DNA from 3 places in the Streptomyces sp. CA-288835 genome. Region 3 is predicted to be linked to each of the others. Evidence: riboswitches for the same ligand, from Rfam matches in the RefSeq annotation. Region 3 holds a riboswitch; each other region holds the start of a gene.

Region 1 (5,198 bases), 4.7 Mb from region 3:
ACACAGTCCCCTTCCTGAACAGGTGTCTGCCAGGCTTGGGGCGCGCGCTGCCGCGCCGATGCCGTAGCGGGATGTCGCCGCTTCGGCCCGCTGGGTGTGCTTCAGCAGGCCACTACGCCGAGCGGGGGCAACCGCTCGGAAACAGGAGAAGTCGATGGCTACCGCGCTGTCGGGTCACATCGACGACCGTGATGGTCCGCCGACAAGGCTAGAAGACTTCAGCCCAATGTGTCCATACTTTCTTCCGGGCCAGCCAGGCTATCGGCGTGTTGTGGAAAAAGTCGCGAAGGGCCCGAGCCCCGTCAGGACTCGGTGCCGTCTCCACCCCGGATTGGCGGGACGCAGACGGGTACGTGATCGCCGCCGCCTGACACAGATGGGCGGCGAGAGCGCCCAGAGGATCGGCCTGGCGCCGTTCAACATCCGGGACGCCGGCGACCTCAGTATCGGCCGCCGCCTCAGCCCCGCACGGCCCAGTTGCGCTGACCCTGAGGAATTGGCAGATCAGCGGGCCCAGGACGCCAACAAGCCAAGCCCATCGCGCGTCAGGCCAAGCGCTCCGCTCAGTGCCAACTATCCCGCTTTTATGCCAACTAGAAAGCCTCGTCACAGCCGCTCAGCGACGCACCCGCGGCATCCCCAGACCGATCCACGAGATGATTTCGCGCTGGATCTCGTTGTTCCCGCCGCCGAAGGTGAAGATCACGGCCGAGCGGTAGCCGCGCTCCAGCTCGCCATGGAGGACCGCGCCCGCCGAGCCCTCCTTCAGGGCTCCGGCCGCGGCGACGATCTCCATGAGCCAGGCGTACGCGTCCCGGCGCGCCTCGGAGCCGTACACCTTCACGGCGGAGGCGTCCTGGGGGGTGAGGGTGCCTTCCTGAACGGCGTTCACCATCTGCCAGTTGAGGAGCTTCATCGCGTCGAGCTTCGTGTGGGTCTGGGCGAGGCGGCGGCGCACCCAGGGCAGGTCGACGACGCGGCGGCCGTCGGCGAGCTTGGTCTCCATGGCCCAGCGCTGTACGTCGTGCAGGGCGCGGATGGCCATGGTGCCGTGGGCGGCGAGGGTAACGCGCTCGTGATTGAGCTGGTTGGTGATCAGCCGCCAGCCCTTGTTCTCCTCGCCGACGCGGCGGGAGACGGGGACGCGGATGTTCTCGTAGTAGCTCGCGGTGGTGTCATGCGAGGCGAGGGTGTTGATGAGGGTGCAGGAGTAGCCGGGGTCGGAGGTCGGTACGAGGAGCATGGTGATGCCCTTGTGCGGGGGCGCGTCCGGGTCGGTACGGACGGCCAGCCAGACCCAGTCGGCCGTGTCGCCGTTGGTCGTCCAGATCTTCTGGCCGTTGACGATGTACTCGTCACCCTCCCTGATCGCGCGCGTCTTCAGGGAGGCCAGGTCCGTGCCCGCGTCCGGCTCGCTGTAGCCGATCGCGAAGTCGATCTCACCGGAGAGGATCTTCGGCAGGAAGTACGCCTTCTGCTCATCCGTGCCGAACTGCATGATCGTCGGGCCGACCGTGTTCAGCGCCATCAGGGGCAGAGGTACGCCCGCCTGGGCGGCCTCGTCGAAGAAGATGAACTGTTCCATCGGGCTCAGCCCGCGCCCGCCGTACTCCTTCGGCCAGCCCACCCCGAGCCAGCCGTCGGAGCCGAGCCGGCGGATGGTCTCGCGGTAGAACCGCTTCTGCGCGGCCGGGTCGGCGTACCGGGCGTGCACGTTCTCCGGTACCAACTCGGTGAAGTAGGCGCGCAGTTCGGTGCGCAACTCCTGCTGCTCCGGCGTGTATTCGAGATGCACGGCGCCTCCTGGCTCCCACTGGCCTGCCGTTCCGGCCGCCCGGTCCTGACGGCGCACACCGTAGAACCTGTTTCAGAAATTGGGAACACACGGGAGGGTCGAACACAGAGGAAAAAGGCCCCCGGCCGAGGCCGGGAGCCTTTTTCCTGTTCAACGGCTCAGTGCGCGACGGCTGTAGCCCCCTCGGGCGGGGCGGCAGCCGTACGTGGAGCCAGCACGCGCTCCGCGAGGTACCCGAAGACCAGGCCGTACGCGGTCCACAGGGTCACCTGGATGGCGAGGGCGGCGAGCCGGTACTGCCACAGCAGGGTGCCGGGGAAGCCCTCCGGGACCATGTTGTACGAGGGCAGGAAGGCGTACGCCAAGCCCACGACGAGGACGAAGAAGGCTCCCGCGGAGAGAGTGGCGTTCCAGTTGCCCAGGCGTGGCGATAGGCGCTTGCCGAGGATCACCGTGCCGACGGCCAGCAGCACGCTGAGGACGACCATCAGGAAGTACAGCGTGGTCCGCTCGTTGAGGGTGTCGGGGTCGCCGACGGCGGGCGGGTTGGCGGGGTACTTCAGGAACGGCACGACGTAGACCGCGAGCAGGCCCGCGGTCGACAGCAGCAGCGCGCTCGCGCGCGGCCCGAAGCGGCCGATCCTGCCGAGTGCGAAGCAGTACGCGAGGGCGGCGATGCCGCCGAACGCGACGCCGTAGACGAGGACGCCGGTGCTCAGGCCGGCGGTGGACTGCATGGTGCGGCTGACGAGTTCCTCGCCGCCGTGCTCGTGGGCGTGGGCCTCCTCGAAGGCGATGGCCTCGTCGACGCGTGGTTCGCCGAGGAAATAGGCGACGACCAGGGCGAGCAGGCCCGCGGCGAGTCCCGCGAGCATGCCACGCACCAGGAGGTTTCTGACGGTTGCTGAATCCATGTGCTCGTACGCTTCCTCGTCGCCGTCAGTGGCAGGGGAAGCCGAGCAGATGGCGGGCGTCGTGCACCCACTCGTGCACTCCTTCACCGGAGAGCAGCGAGGTGGCGCCCTGCTCGGCGCCGACGAAGTAGAGCAGGACCAGCATCAGGATGCCGAAGAAGACCGCCCAGGGGGCGATCGCGCCGATCGGCAGCGTGGCCGGCACGGCGACCGGTGCGGCGGGGTTGGTTGCGCTCGGCTGAGCGACGGACTGCGCCATGTGGCAGGACCTCCTGGGGAACTCGCGTCCCATCTTGGTGGTGCACAGGACGACGGCCACGGGTCTGACTTACCCGGCCGAAACCGCCCCTGGTGGGTGGCGGTCGGTACGGGCTTACAGTGGCGCGACCGTGCCGGATCCTCACCGGCTTCCGTCGAACCGTCGTCAATTTCGACGTGACCGTACCGCGAAGCGGGGAGGCGGCCAAGGGCGCACGCGGTGCCGGAGCGTGCGCCGTTGTCCTGGTCACGCCCCAATTCCCGGTGCGGGCAAGGGCTTTGAGCGGGCGTTTGAGTACGAGAGTGGGCCGATGACCAGCCGAGTGATGTTGATCTCACCAGCGATCAGTGCCGCGTTGCGGGAGGCGCGTTTCGATGACGGATGCTCCCTCGACGCCTCCGGGCTGCGGCTCGCGGAGGCGGCCGCGGGTTCGCTGCCCGCTACGGACCGTGCCCTGGTCTCCCCAGGGGTGCGCTGCCGCGAGACGGCCGCCGCGCTCGGTCTCGACGCCGCGGACGAGCCGGAGTTGGCGGGACTCGACGTCGGTCGCTGGCGCGGCGCGAGCCTGGCCGAGGTGAGCGCCGAGGAGCCTGAGGCGGTCGCGCGCTGGCTGGCGGATCCGTCGTACGCCCCGCACGGCGGTGAATCCGTACGCGGATTGTGCGACCGGGTGGCCAAGTGGCTTGACGTGGCTGGGGAGTTCGAGGGCCGGACCCTCGCCGTTGTCGAGCCGGAGATCGTACGGGCCGTGGTGGTACGGGCCCTTGGTGCTCCGGAGCCGGCGTTCTGGCGGATCGACGTACCACCACTGACGGCGACGGAGCTCAGCGGGCGGGCCGGGCGCTGGAACGTACGGGTGGGCCGGGCGCTCGGGGACTGACGGGTGCGCCGAGGGCTGGGCGGCGGTCCGTCGCCTCGGGGTGGATGTCATCACAGCAACGCGGGCGCTCGGGTGCTGATGGGCGAGCCGAAGGCTGGGCAAGGGTCCGTCACCTCGGGGCGGCTGTCGCCACAGCCGGCTCGTCACCTCAGCTGGGCGAGGAACTCCGTGCACGCACGCGCGCAGTCCCGGCAGGCCTGTGCGCCCTCTTCGGCGTCCGGGTTCCGGTCGAAGACGTGCGCGGTCTCCAGGCAGACGGCGCGGCACCACTCGACCTGGGCGCGTGTTCCGGCCTCGTCCTGCCAGGTCTGCTCGGCCAGCACACGGCAGGTCGCGTCGCAGACCTCCGCGCACATGATGCTATTGCGCCGCAGCAGCTGCTGGTCTTCGGGACCGTCGAGATCGGCGAGACTCGCGCGCAGCGCACACACCCGCGCGCACTCGGTACACGCCTGCGCACAGGCGAACCGGTCCTCGAGGAAACGGACGAGTTCCTGCTGATCTGTCGCTGACACGCTGACCGAGTTGCCGTACGCCGCTTGGTCAAACCCGGCGGCGTCACCAAGAGGGCACGAGATCCGCCGTTCCCACCGGTGCCCAACCGCACTCGGCGATCGATACTTGACCCGCAGGCTTTGAGAGATCCAGGACGCGGCCACGGCTGCTCACCTCACCCGGAGGTACGGAATGAAGATGCTCATCAACGTCGCGGAGACGGTTGTCACGGACGCGCTGCGGGGCATGGCGGCCGCGCATCCCGAGCTGACCGTGGATGTCGAGAACCGGGTGATCGTACGGCGGGACGCTCCGGTCGCCGGGCAGGTGGGGCTCGTCTCCGGCGGTGGTTCGGGGCACGAGCCGCTGCACGGCGGGTTCGTGGGTCCGGGGATGCTGTCGGCAGCCTGTCCGGGAGAGGTGTTCACCAGCCCGGTGCCGGACCAGATGGTGCGGGCGGCCGCCGCCGTGGACAGCGGCGCCGGCGTGCTGTTCATCGTGAAGAACTACACCGGGGACGTCCTCAACTTCGACATGGCCGCGGAGCTCGCCGAGGACGAGGGCATCCAGGTGGCGAAGGTACTCGTCAACGACGATGTGGCGGTGACCGACAGCCTCTACACGGCGGGGCGGCGCGGCACCGGCGCGACGCTGTTCGTGGAGAAGATCGCGGGCGCCGCGGCGCAGGAGGGCCAGTCGCTGGAGCGGGTCGAGGCGGTGGCCCGTCAGGTCAACGAGAGCTCGCGCAGTTTCGGTGTCGCTCTGAGTGCCTGCACCACTCCGGCCAAGGGCAGCCCCACTTTCGATCTGCCGCCCGGCGAGCTGGAGTTGGGCGTCGGGATCCACGGCGAGCCG
Region 2 (5,198 bases), 1.5 Mb from region 3:
CACCCGCAACATCTACAAGGACTTCATCAAGCCCGACGCGACCGCGGCTCAGGAGACGAAGGTTTCGAAACTCGTCTCGCTGCTTGTGAAGGTGGGCGCGCTCGCCTTCGTCCTGACCATGGACAAGACGGTCGCGATCAACTTCCAGCTCCTGGGCGGCATTTGGATCCTCCAGACCTTCCCCGCCCTGGTCGGCGGCCTGTTCACCCGCTGGTTCCACCGCTGGGCGCTGCTCGCGGGCTGGGTGGTCGGGATGGTGTACGGCACGGTGGCCGCGTACGGGGTCGCCTCGCCGACCCAGAAGCACTTCGGCGGCTCCAACGCGGAGATTCCGGGGCTCGGGGAGATGGGGTACATCGGGCTGACGGCGTTCGTCCTGAACGTGGTGGTGACGGTGATCCTGACGTTCGTGCTGCGCGCGGCGAAGGCGCCTGATGGTGTCGACGAGACGTCGCCGGGGGATTACACGGCGGATGCGGGGGATGCGGGGGTGCAGGTGGAGCTGCCGCCGGCTACGGCGGGGGCGGGGCACTAAGGGGGTGGGGCACTAAGGGGGTGGGGCCGGGGGGTGTTTCGCCCCCGCCGCCCCTACCCATTCCCGTCCCTGGGGCTCCGCCCCAGACCCCGGTCCTCAAACGCCGGACGGGCTGATTTCAGCCCGTCCGGCGTTTGAGGACGAGGCCGCCAGGCCGATGGGGGGTCTGGGGGCGAAGCCCCCAACGGGGTCCAGGGGCGGAGCCCCTTGGTATGGGACGGGTAGGGGCGGCGGGGGCGAACTCCCCCCAGCGGCACAACCGCCCGCCGCTACGCTGGTCACCGTGCCCCCTCCCTCACCGATCGTCCTCGACAGTGACCCCGGCATAGACGACGCCCTGGCCCTCCAGTACCTCCTCGGTACAGGGCTGTGGGACCTGAAGGCCTACACCTCCGTGGGAGGCAACCTCCCCGCCGAGCAGACTTACCGAAACGCCCGAGCCCTCGCCCGAGCAATGCGCATCGACGCCGACATACCGGTCCACCGAGGCGCCGGCCGCCCCCTGACCCGCCTCCCCTACACGTCCGCGTCCGCCTTCCACGGCAAGGCAGGCTTGGGCAACGAGACACTGCCCGACTCCACGGCCCCGCACCTGACGGAGTCCTCGGCGCAGGCGCTGCTACGACTGTCCCGCGAGTACGAGGGCGACCTCACCGTCTGCGCCACCGGCCCGCTCACCAACGTGGCGATCGCCCTCCTCGAGGACCCGGCCTTCGCCCACCGCGTCAAGAAGTTCGTGTTCATGGGCGGCGCCGCGCAAGTACCCGGAAACATCACCCCGGTCGCCGAGTTCAACATCTGGGCCGACCCGGACGCCGCCGAGGTGGTCGTCTCGTCCGGCATCCCGTTCACGATGGTCGACCTGGACGCCTCGCTCCGCTGGCTCCTCCGCCCCGCCGACCTGGCCGTCTTGGAGGCGGCGGGCACGGGCACGGCCCTGGCCGCCCGCCTGCTGCGGGTGTACATGGACGCGTACCGCCTCCACGGCGGCGGCGACGCCTGCCCGCTGCACGATCCGCTCGCGGTGGGCGTGTGCGCGGACGAGTCGTTCATCACGGCCGCGGAGGGCGCGGTCATCGTCGAGTCGGCGAGCGAACTCACCCGCGGCAAGACCGTGTTCGCCCCCGCGGGCGCCCACCGCGTCTACTACGCCGACTCCCCCACCCTCACCGCCCGCCTGTCCATCACGGGCAGCGTCGCGCTGGGCCCGGGACCCCGCGACTTCGTGAAGGACTTCGTGGCGACGCTGCAGCAGTGGCCGGGTGTGGGCTGAGATCCCTCACTGAACCCCCGCGCTGAGTCCCCGTACCGAGATCCCCGCACGGTGAGCCCGTACTGAGCCCCAGCGCAGGGAAAACCACAAGCCGCTGTCACACCCGTGATGCACACTGCACCGCATGGACATCGCGATCAGGCAAGCAGCCCCGGAGGAGTACGAAACCCTCGGTGAGATCACCGCGCAGGCCTATCTCGGGGACGGTCTGCTCGACTTCGGAGAGAGCGACGAGTACCTCGGCGAGCTGCGGAACGTCGCCAAGCGCGCCGCCGCGGCCGAGGTGCTGGTCGCCGTCGAGCACGGTCGCGTGCTGGGCGGCGTGACCTTCGTACCCTCCGGCGGACCGATGGCCGACATCGCGGAACCCGGCGAGGCCGAGATACGGATGCTCGCCGTCGCCCCGGAGGCTCGCGGCCGGGGCATCGGAGAGGCCCTCGTACGCGCCTGCATGGACCGCGCACGGGCCGAAGGCTGCGTAGGCATCGTCCTGTCGACCCAGCGCGCCATGCACGCAGCCCACCGCATCTACGAACGCCTCGGCTTCACCCGCACTCCAGAACGCGACTGGAACCCGATCCCCCACCTCGACGACCTGAACCTGCTGGCCTACGAGTTGGAGCTGTAGAAGCCGTCACCACACGCGCGAGTCTTCAACCTCCACTCGCGCGTCAGCGACCTCCGCCTGATAGGCAGGGTCGTTGCGCCACTCGTCCAACTCGGCGGCGGCGCGCCGGTATTGCTCACGCACGTACGCCTCGTGCACAGCCGTTCCGATCGCCTCCGCCGGAGTGACGCGCCAGGCAGCAGCCAGCTCTTCCAGCTCGCTATACGTCTCGTCGTCCGGGCGGAAGCTGATGGTCTCCGGCCTCATGGAGGCACCGTAACGCAACGCCCCGCGCCCGCGCGTCCCACCGAGGCTCCGCCACACCAACACAACATGTGGGGTGCACTCCCCAAGCCCAACACAACATGTATGCTCATCCTCGCTGCCGCCGCAGCGGAATCCGGTGCGAATCCGGAACTGTCCCGCAACGGTGTACTTGTGCATGTCTGTCCCCGGGACGGGCCGTGCGCGAGCGTCAGTCCGAGGACCTGCCGGCAGCGTGCCCAGGCCGGTGCGGCCCGGGTGACCATGACGTCCGGGCCTCGCGGAGTGGGCCGGTGGACGCGGCGTCCCGCTGCCACAGTGCGCGTACGCCCGTGTGCCCCCGAACCCCCTCTCCACGCTGGCCCCTTACCGAGCGAGGGAGAGCCCCACGTGACCATCGCGCCGGCCGATCCGGTCTCAGCGAACGCGCCCCTGGACCAGCAGCAGGACAGGGCCGAGGCCGACGGACCAGGAACCGCCCGCCCGTCTCCCACCACCGCCCTCAACGGAGGCCCTTCGGGCCGCCCCTCTGATTTGCTGCGGACCCTGACCGACCTCACCGCCGACCTCCCCGACACCGACCCCGGACGGGTCGCCGCCGCGGCGTTGCGCGTCCGGTCCGCCCGTGCGGACGTGGCGGAGCTGCGTGAGCTGGCCACCGAGGCGGCCGCGGGCCTGATCTCCGAGGACCCCGCCTATTCGACGCTGGCTGCCCGGCTGCTGGCCATCGGCATCGCGGCCGAGGCCGCCTCGCAGGGCGTGCGGTCCTTCTCCGAGTCGGTCGTGGCCGGGCACCGCGAGGGCCTGATCGCCGACCGCACCGCCGAGTTCGTACGGATCCACGCGGCTCGCCTCGACGCGCTCATCGACCCCGAAGGCGACGACCGCTTCGGCTACTTCGGGCTCCGTACGCTCCACAGCCGATACCTCCTGCGGCACCCGATCACCCGGAACGTCATCGAGACGCCACAGCACTTCATGCTGCGCGTGGCGAGCGGACTGGCCGAAGACGACAGCGCCCGGTCCGTCGACGAAGTCGCCGCGCTCTACCGCCTGATGAGCCGCCTCGAGTACCTGCCCTCCTCCCCCACCCTCTTCAACTCCGGTACGCGCCACCCCCAGATGTCGTCCTGCTACCTCCTCGACTCCCCGAAGGACGAGCTGGACTCGATCTACGAGCGCTACCACCAGGTCGCCCGGCTCTCGAAGCACGCGGGCGGCATCGGCATCGCGTACTCCCGGATCCGTTCCCGCGGTGCGCTGATCCGCGGTACGAACGGGCACTCCAACGGCATCGTCCCGTTCCTGAAGACCCTCGACGCCTCGGTCGCCGCCGTGAACCAGGGCGGCCGGCGCAAAGGTGCCGCGGCCGTCTACCTGGAGACCTGGCACTCCGACATCGAGGAGTTCCTTGAGCTGCGCGACAACACCGGTGAGGACGCCCGCCGTACGCACAACCTGAACCTCGCGCACTGGATCCCGGACGAGTTCATGCGGCGGGTCGACGAGGACGGCCTGTGGTCGCTCTTCTCGCCCTCCGACGTGCCCGAACTGGTCGACCTGTGGGGCGAGGAGTTCGACACCGCCTATCGCAAGGCGGAGGCGGACGGTCTCGCCAGGAAGACCATCCCCGCCCGCGAGCTGTACGGCCGCATGATGCGCACCCTCGCCCAGACCGGCAACGGCTGGATGACCTTCAAGGACACCGCCAACCGCACCGCCAACCAGACCGCCCTGCCCGGCCACACCGTCCACTCCTCCAACCTCTGCACGGAGATCCTGGAGGTGACGGACGACGGGGAGACCGCGGTCTGCAACTTGGGTTCCGTCAATCTGGGTGCCTTTGTCGATACATCGACCGATGATCTCGACTGGGAACGGCTCGATTCCACCGTCCGTACCGCCGTCACCTTCCTCGACCGCGTCGTCGACATCAACTTCTACCCGACCGAGCAGGCAGGCCGGTCGAACGCGAAGTGGCGGCCGGTGGGCCTCGGCGCGATGGGCCTCCAGGACGTCTTCTTCAAGCTGCGGCTTCCCTTCGACTCGGCCGAGGCAAAGGCCCTCTCCACCCGCATCGCCGAGCGCATCATGCTCGCCGCGTACGAAGCCTCCGCCGACCTCGCCGAGCGCAGCGGCCCTCTCCCGGCCTGGGAGAAGACCCGTACGGCCCGGGGCGTACTGCACCCCGACCACTACGACGTCGAACTCACCTGGCCCGAGCGCTGGTCGGCCCTCCGCGAGCGCATCGCCACCACCGGCCTGCGCAACTCCCTCCTCCTCGCCATCGCGCCCACCGCCACGATCGCCTCCATCGCCGGCGTCTACGAGTGCATCGAGCCGCAGGTTTCCAACCTCTTCAAGCGCGAGACCTTGTCGGGCGAGTTCCTCCAGGTCAACTCGTACCTGGTCAACGAGCTTAAGGCGCTGTGTGTTTGGGACGCCCGCACCCGCGAGGCACTGCGCGAGGCGAACGGCTCGGTGCAGGACTTCACCTGGATCCCCGAGGACGTACGACG
Region 3 (5,198 bases):
CCGACGCTCGCCCCCGACGACACGCCCAGCAGCATCGGATCGGCGAGCGGGTTACGGACCAGGGCCTGCAACGCCATCCCCGCCACCGACAGTCCGGCTCCCACCACCGCGCACAGCAGCACGCGCGGCAGCCGGACGTCAGTGACGATCGTCTCGCGCACCGGGGGCCAGGTCGGTTCGACCAGGGCGGGGTGCACCTGGTGGAGGAGGATGCCCCACACCTCCCCGGCCGGGATGGTGACCGAACCGGCCGCGATCCCGAACGTCGCCGCCACCGCCACCAAGGCGCCCAGCCCGACCAGCACCAAGGCGTAGGGGAGCCTGCGGCGGCCGCCGGTCACGGACTGCGCTGCCCCAGCGCCGGGAGAGCTCTTGCCGACCGCCTCGGCAGCCCTGGGCGCGCTGCCCGCGCCGTCCTTCTCGGCGTCTCGACCGGCGGCGGCCGGCTCCGTCACACCGGTCACCGGAAGCGGTCCGGGTGGAGCTGACGGGCCAGCGCCTCCACGGCCGCGGGCACCCGTACGCCCAGGACGGTGGAGGACAGCGGCAGCACCGCGAACCGCTGGTTCTTGATGGCGGGTACGTCCTTCAGCGCCGGGTTGGCGAGCAGGAACTCCTTCTTCTGCGCCACGGTCTGGTCGCCGTAGTCGTAGATGACGATGACTTCGGGCGCCCGCTCGGCCACCTGCTCGAACGACACGTCACCGAAGGGCTTGTCGAGCTCGGCGAAGAGGTTGACCCCGCCGGCCCGCTCGATCATGTCGTTGCCGATGCCCGCACCGCCCGCGGTGAAGGCGGTCTTGTCGCCGCTGTCGTAGACGAACAGCTTGACCGGCTCGACGCCCTCGAGCCGCTCCTCCACCTCGTCCAGGGTGGCGTGCAGCCGCTCGATCTGCCGCTCGGCCCGCGCCGGGACGCCGAAGACCTTGGCGACCTCGCGGATCTCCTTGTCCATCAAGGTCATGGTCACCGGCCCGGACGGGCACTCCTCGAGGTTGAGGCGGGTGTTGATGCCGGCCTTGGTGAAGGCGTCACGGGAGCGGCCCTCCTTCTCGTCGAAGGTGGAGGCCCAGCCGCCGTAGACGAAGTCGGGCTCGGCGGCCAGCAGCGTCTCGTACGACGGGTACTCCTTCGACAGCACCTTGACCTTGTCGTAGGCAGCCCGGTACTCGGGGAGGATCTCGTCATCGAGATAGCCCGTGCCGACCATCGACTTCTCCAACCCGAGCGCCAGCATCACCTCGGTCGCGTGCTGGTTCAGCGACACCGCGCGCTGCGGCGGGCGCTGAAACGTCGTCTTCACCCCGCAGTTGGACACGGTGACCGGGAAGCCCTTCGCGGCCGGGCCCTTGGCGCCACCGGCGTTGTCCTGGGCGCTTGTGCCGCATCCGGAGATCAGCAGAGCTGTGGCCATGGCCAGCAGGTAGGACAGCGGGCGTCGGCCCGTCATAGGGAGTTCCTCTCGTACGGGTGCTACGGACGGTCGGCGCGCGGACGGTCGGCGCGCGGGCTGCCGGTCTCAGGAGACCGCGCGGCGCCGAGGCGGAGTGAAGGCGTAGAGGTCGAGGATCTCGGGCCGGGGAGCGATGCCGGGGCCGCCCGCCCGCACCCAGGCGGCGATGTCCTCGGTCGCGGCCGGGTCGTTGACCAGGCCGAGCCAGACCGGCCGCGCCCCGGCGGCCCGTCCGGCGGCGGAGGGCTGTACGACGATCACGTTCGCCTGATCGCACACGTCCAGGCAGGCGGAGACGCGTACGGGGGCGGCCTCACGGAGGCGCGCGGTCTGCGCCGTGTGATCGACGCCGGTCACCTTGGGGCTGCCGCAGCAGCAGTCCCGGCACACGACGACCCGGCACGGCACCGGGCCGGGCGGTCTCGCCTCGACCGGTCCTCTGCCCTCCGGGCTCTCGTACGCCTCCTCGGCCGGCCTCACGGGCATGCCGAACCACCCTCCTCCGGGGAAATCCGCCCCGGGTTCGTCGAGGAGGCGACCGCGTGAGTCTCCTGGCTCTCGGGTCGAAGCTCGTCCCGGCCTTCCCACCCGCCTTCGGGCAGTGGCCTGTTCGGGATCCGCTCGCCGATCACAGTGGCGGGACCGCACCGGATTCACACCGGCTTCCTCGTCCGCCGTCGCCTTGTCGCCGAGCATCATCGCATCTGGAACACGGCGCGTCATCAGGGCCGTACCTAGGGGGTGTTACGCCTCTTGCCCGACAGCCTCTTGCCCGACAAGCGAAGCTGACGCGCACTCTGTGGCGCTTCCGGGAACGCCCGCTTTCGGCGAGGAAGGCTTCCCCGCTCGGGTCGTCACCCGAAGTCCTGGCAAGTTTGGGCTAGATGAGAAGGCCTCCGAAGAGACCGGGCCGCGCGGCATCACGTCGCGCTGCGCTCGCTCGCCTCTCTCATGCCCCGCTCCACGGCCCGGTTCTGCGCGGTGTCCGGCTGTCCCGCCGCGCTGCCCGGACGTCCGGCGCGGAGCAGTCCGCTCCAGTTCTCCCGGCTCCAGTCGGCCGGTCCGGTGGTACGCGTGAACTCCTCGACGAGGGAGAGGAACCGCGCGGGGTCGGTGTGGAACGGGAAGTGCCCGGCCCCCTCGAAGATCTCCAGGCGGCTGCCGGGCATCGCCTCGTGCGCCCCGTACGCATGCCGTACGGGCACCACGCTGTCCCGGTCGCCCCATATCAGCATCGTGGGCATGCCCTCGGTGAGGTAGCAGCGGTCGAGCATGGTCACCACCTGGCCGCGCCAGTCGACCACGGCGCGCAGGGTACGGATGAAGGCGCTGCGCGAGGTCGCGTCGGGAAGCGCGTCCACGAGGGTGAGCAACTCTGGTGCGTCCTGGCCCAGATCGGTGTCGAGGAGTCGCATCAGGTGGGCGAACAGGCGTGCTTGCACACCCATGCCGGGCAGGCGCAGCGCGGAGAGCATCAGATGGGCGCCGGGCAGCGACACCGCCCGCAGGACGGGATTCACCTCGCGGCCCACGCCGCCCGCACTGACCAGGATCAGCCGCTCCGTGCGCTCCGGGAACTGGTACGCGAACTGCATGGCGACGCCGCCGCCGAGCGAGTGCCCGACCAGCGTGGCCTGTTCGATGTCGAGCGTGGACAGCAGGTCGCGCACCCCGTTCGCGTACGCGGCGACCGAGTAGTCGGCCCGGGGCTTCTCCGAGGCGCCGTGGCCGAGCAGGTCGGGGGCGATCACCGTGTGGGTGCGGGCGAGGTCGGGGATGAGCTCGGCCCAGGTCGCCGAGGAGTCGCCGATGCCGTGGATCAGGACGAGTACCGGGCCCTGGCCTGCCATGCGGTAGGCACGGCGGTAGCCGTGCACGACGCGGTGGTGCAGCCGTAGTTCTCCGTCGCCCACCGGCCGCAGCCGCATGGTGCGCCGCGGGCGCTGTCGCGGGACGTCGACCACCGGCTCACCTCCCGTTCCGGGCCGCGGAAAATACGGCTCCAGGCGCTCGGTTCCAGCGTAGGGCCCTTGTCCCACAAGGGATTTCGGCGAGGTTTCGCCTCCGCTAACCGCGCGAACCGACATGTACGGAAAGGGCGTTGTCAGTGGCGGACGGCAAGCTGGATCGTCGAGTGAGTGCTGGCGCAGGCGCCCGTTCTCGCCACCCGAGAGATGGGCGGAGTGAGTACTCACTCATTGACGGAGTGAGTACTCACTCCGTACTCTTGCGGTCATGACAGCCCCTAAGGAGAACCAGACCACCCGCCGCCGCGCCCCCGGCATGTTGCCGGAGGAGCGGCGCGCGATGATCATCCAGAGCGCGATCCCGCTGATCGCCGAGTACGGCGCCGCGGTGACGACCGCGAAGATCGCCCGCGCCGCGGGCATCGGCGAGGGCACGATCTTCCGGGTTTTCGCCGACAAGGACGAGCTGCTGCAGGCCTGCATGGCCGAGGCGCTCTCCCCCGAGCACGCGGTCCGCGAGCTCGACGCGATCGACGTATCCCAGCCGCTGCCCGACCGGCTCGCGGAGGCGGCCGAGGCGCTGCAGGCACACATGGACAGGATGGGCGCGATCCTCGGCTCGCTGGGACATCGCGGCGGCAAGCACCCCGGCACGGTACGCGGCGCGGGCCGCGACGAGTCGATGACCCGTATCCGCGCGGCCCTTGTGGAGTTGCTAGAGCCAGACAAGGCGGCCCTGCGCCGGCCGCCGGAGCAGATCGCGGCCCTCTTCTTCGGGCTGCTCTTCACCCAGCCGCGTACGGAGGACGAGCCCGACCTGACCCCGCAGGAGCTGGTCGAGGTCTTCCTGCACGGGGCGCTCTCGGGGGGCGCCAAGTGAGCGAGCGGAAAAGGCGCCTGGGAGTCACGGCCCTGGCCGTCCTGGCCCCCGTTTTGGTGTGGCTGGTCGCGGACCCACTGCTGGGGCACCGGCTGCGAATCGCCGACGGCGAGCAGACGCTCGACATCGGCGCCGTGCCCGTGGCGGTCGTCGCACTGCTCGCGTCGCTCTCCGGCTGGGGACTGCTGGCCGCCCTGGAGCGGTTCGGGGCGCGGCGCGCCCACGCCATCTGGACCGGGGTGGCCGGCGCCGTACTGGCCCTTTCCTTCCTGCCATTCATCGGCGACGGCATGGACGGCGGCACCCGGGTCTCCCTCGCTCTGATGCACCTGGCGGTGGCGGCGGTCCTGATCCCGGGGCTGGGCGGCAGATCCCCCGGGGCGGGAGCGGGTGCCGCCAGGGGGTGACCGCCAGCACCAAGTACGCCACGAACAGCACCAGATGGAAGCAGCCTGCCAGAGCGTCGCGCGGCCGGGGATGACCGTCAGAGTGCCCACCACGACCGAGATGAACAGCGATGCAACCGCACCACCGGCGAACCGCCTGAAGCAGTGACGAGGCATCGCCACGCGCTACGAGAAGATCGCACCAACTACCTGGCCGGACTCCACATCACAGGCATCTTCCTCTGGTCCGATCGCTGATGCGCCTGAGACTACGTCCTGGCGATCTCTCGCCGGAGCTGACGGGTAAAGCGGCGAAGTAGGTCCAACGTCTCCTGGTGCTCGACCCTGCGATCGTCCCTGCCCTCACTGGGCCGGGACTTCCAGACCCGACGCGCGAGAGTGTCGGCGAGTTCGACGGTGTCGTCGGCACACACCAGGTAGAGGGCCGACCGGGCTTCCTGCATCCGGCCCGACAGCTCGTTACCCCCGGCACCGTCGTCACTCAGCTGTGA

Evidence for each region. Region 3 has a riboswitch for cobalamin ahead of ACQEVY_RS21870 ((2Fe-2S) ferredoxin domain-containing protein). Riboswitches for the same ligand answer to the same signal wherever they lie in the genome.
Region 1: it holds a riboswitch for cobalamin, as region 3 does, so the genes downstream of both, ACQEVY_RS01050 (CbtB domain-containing protein) here and ACQEVY_RS21870 ((2Fe-2S) ferredoxin domain-containing protein) in region 3, are expected to answer to the same signal.
Region 2: it holds a riboswitch for cobalamin, as region 3 does, so the genes downstream of both, ACQEVY_RS15155 (ribonucleoside-diphosphate reductase subunit alpha) here and ACQEVY_RS21870 ((2Fe-2S) ferredoxin domain-containing protein) in region 3, are expected to answer to the same signal.

The regions. Positions count from the first base shown of each region.
Region 1 is NZ_JBNJMW010000001.1:217,025-222,222, forward strand. Features, by position in the region: gene ACQEVY_RS01040 (acyl-CoA dehydrogenase family protein) at 617-1,795, opposite strand; gene ACQEVY_RS01045 (CbtA family protein) at 1,954-2,709, opposite strand; gene ACQEVY_RS01050 (CbtB domain-containing protein) at 2,735-2,968, opposite strand; cobalamin riboswitch at 3,006-3,147, opposite strand; gene ACQEVY_RS01055 (histidine phosphatase family protein) at 3,279-3,848, shown strand; gene ACQEVY_RS01060 (four-helix bundle copper-binding protein) at 3,992-4,363, opposite strand; gene dhaK (dihydroxyacetone kinase subunit DhaK) at 4,536-5,198, shown strand, end outside.
Region 2 is NZ_JBNJMW010000001.1:3,391,141-3,396,338, forward strand. Features, by position in the region: gene mctP (monocarboxylate uptake permease MctP) at 1-535, shown strand, start outside; gene ACQEVY_RS15140 (nucleoside hydrolase) at 819-1,808, shown strand; gene ACQEVY_RS15145 (GNAT family N-acetyltransferase) at 1,933-2,436, shown strand; gene ACQEVY_RS15150 (hypothetical protein) at 2,443-2,682, opposite strand; cobalamin riboswitch at 2,785-2,925, shown strand; gene ACQEVY_RS15155 (ribonucleoside-diphosphate reductase subunit alpha) at 3,070-5,198, shown strand, end outside.
Region 3 is NZ_JBNJMW010000001.1:4,867,529-4,872,726, forward strand. Features, by position in the region: gene ACQEVY_RS21860 (FecCD family ABC transporter permease) at 1-341, opposite strand, end outside; gene ACQEVY_RS21865 (ABC transporter substrate-binding protein) at 461-1,450, opposite strand; gene ACQEVY_RS21870 ((2Fe-2S) ferredoxin domain-containing protein) at 1,520-1,939, opposite strand; cobalamin riboswitch at 1,978-2,166, opposite strand; gene ACQEVY_RS21875 (alpha/beta fold hydrolase) at 2,374-3,417, opposite strand; gene ACQEVY_RS21880 (TetR/AcrR family transcriptional regulator) at 3,689-4,300, shown strand; gene ACQEVY_RS21885 (DUF6069 family protein) at 4,297-4,707, shown strand; gene ACQEVY_RS21890 (hypothetical protein) at 4,956-5,198, opposite strand, start outside.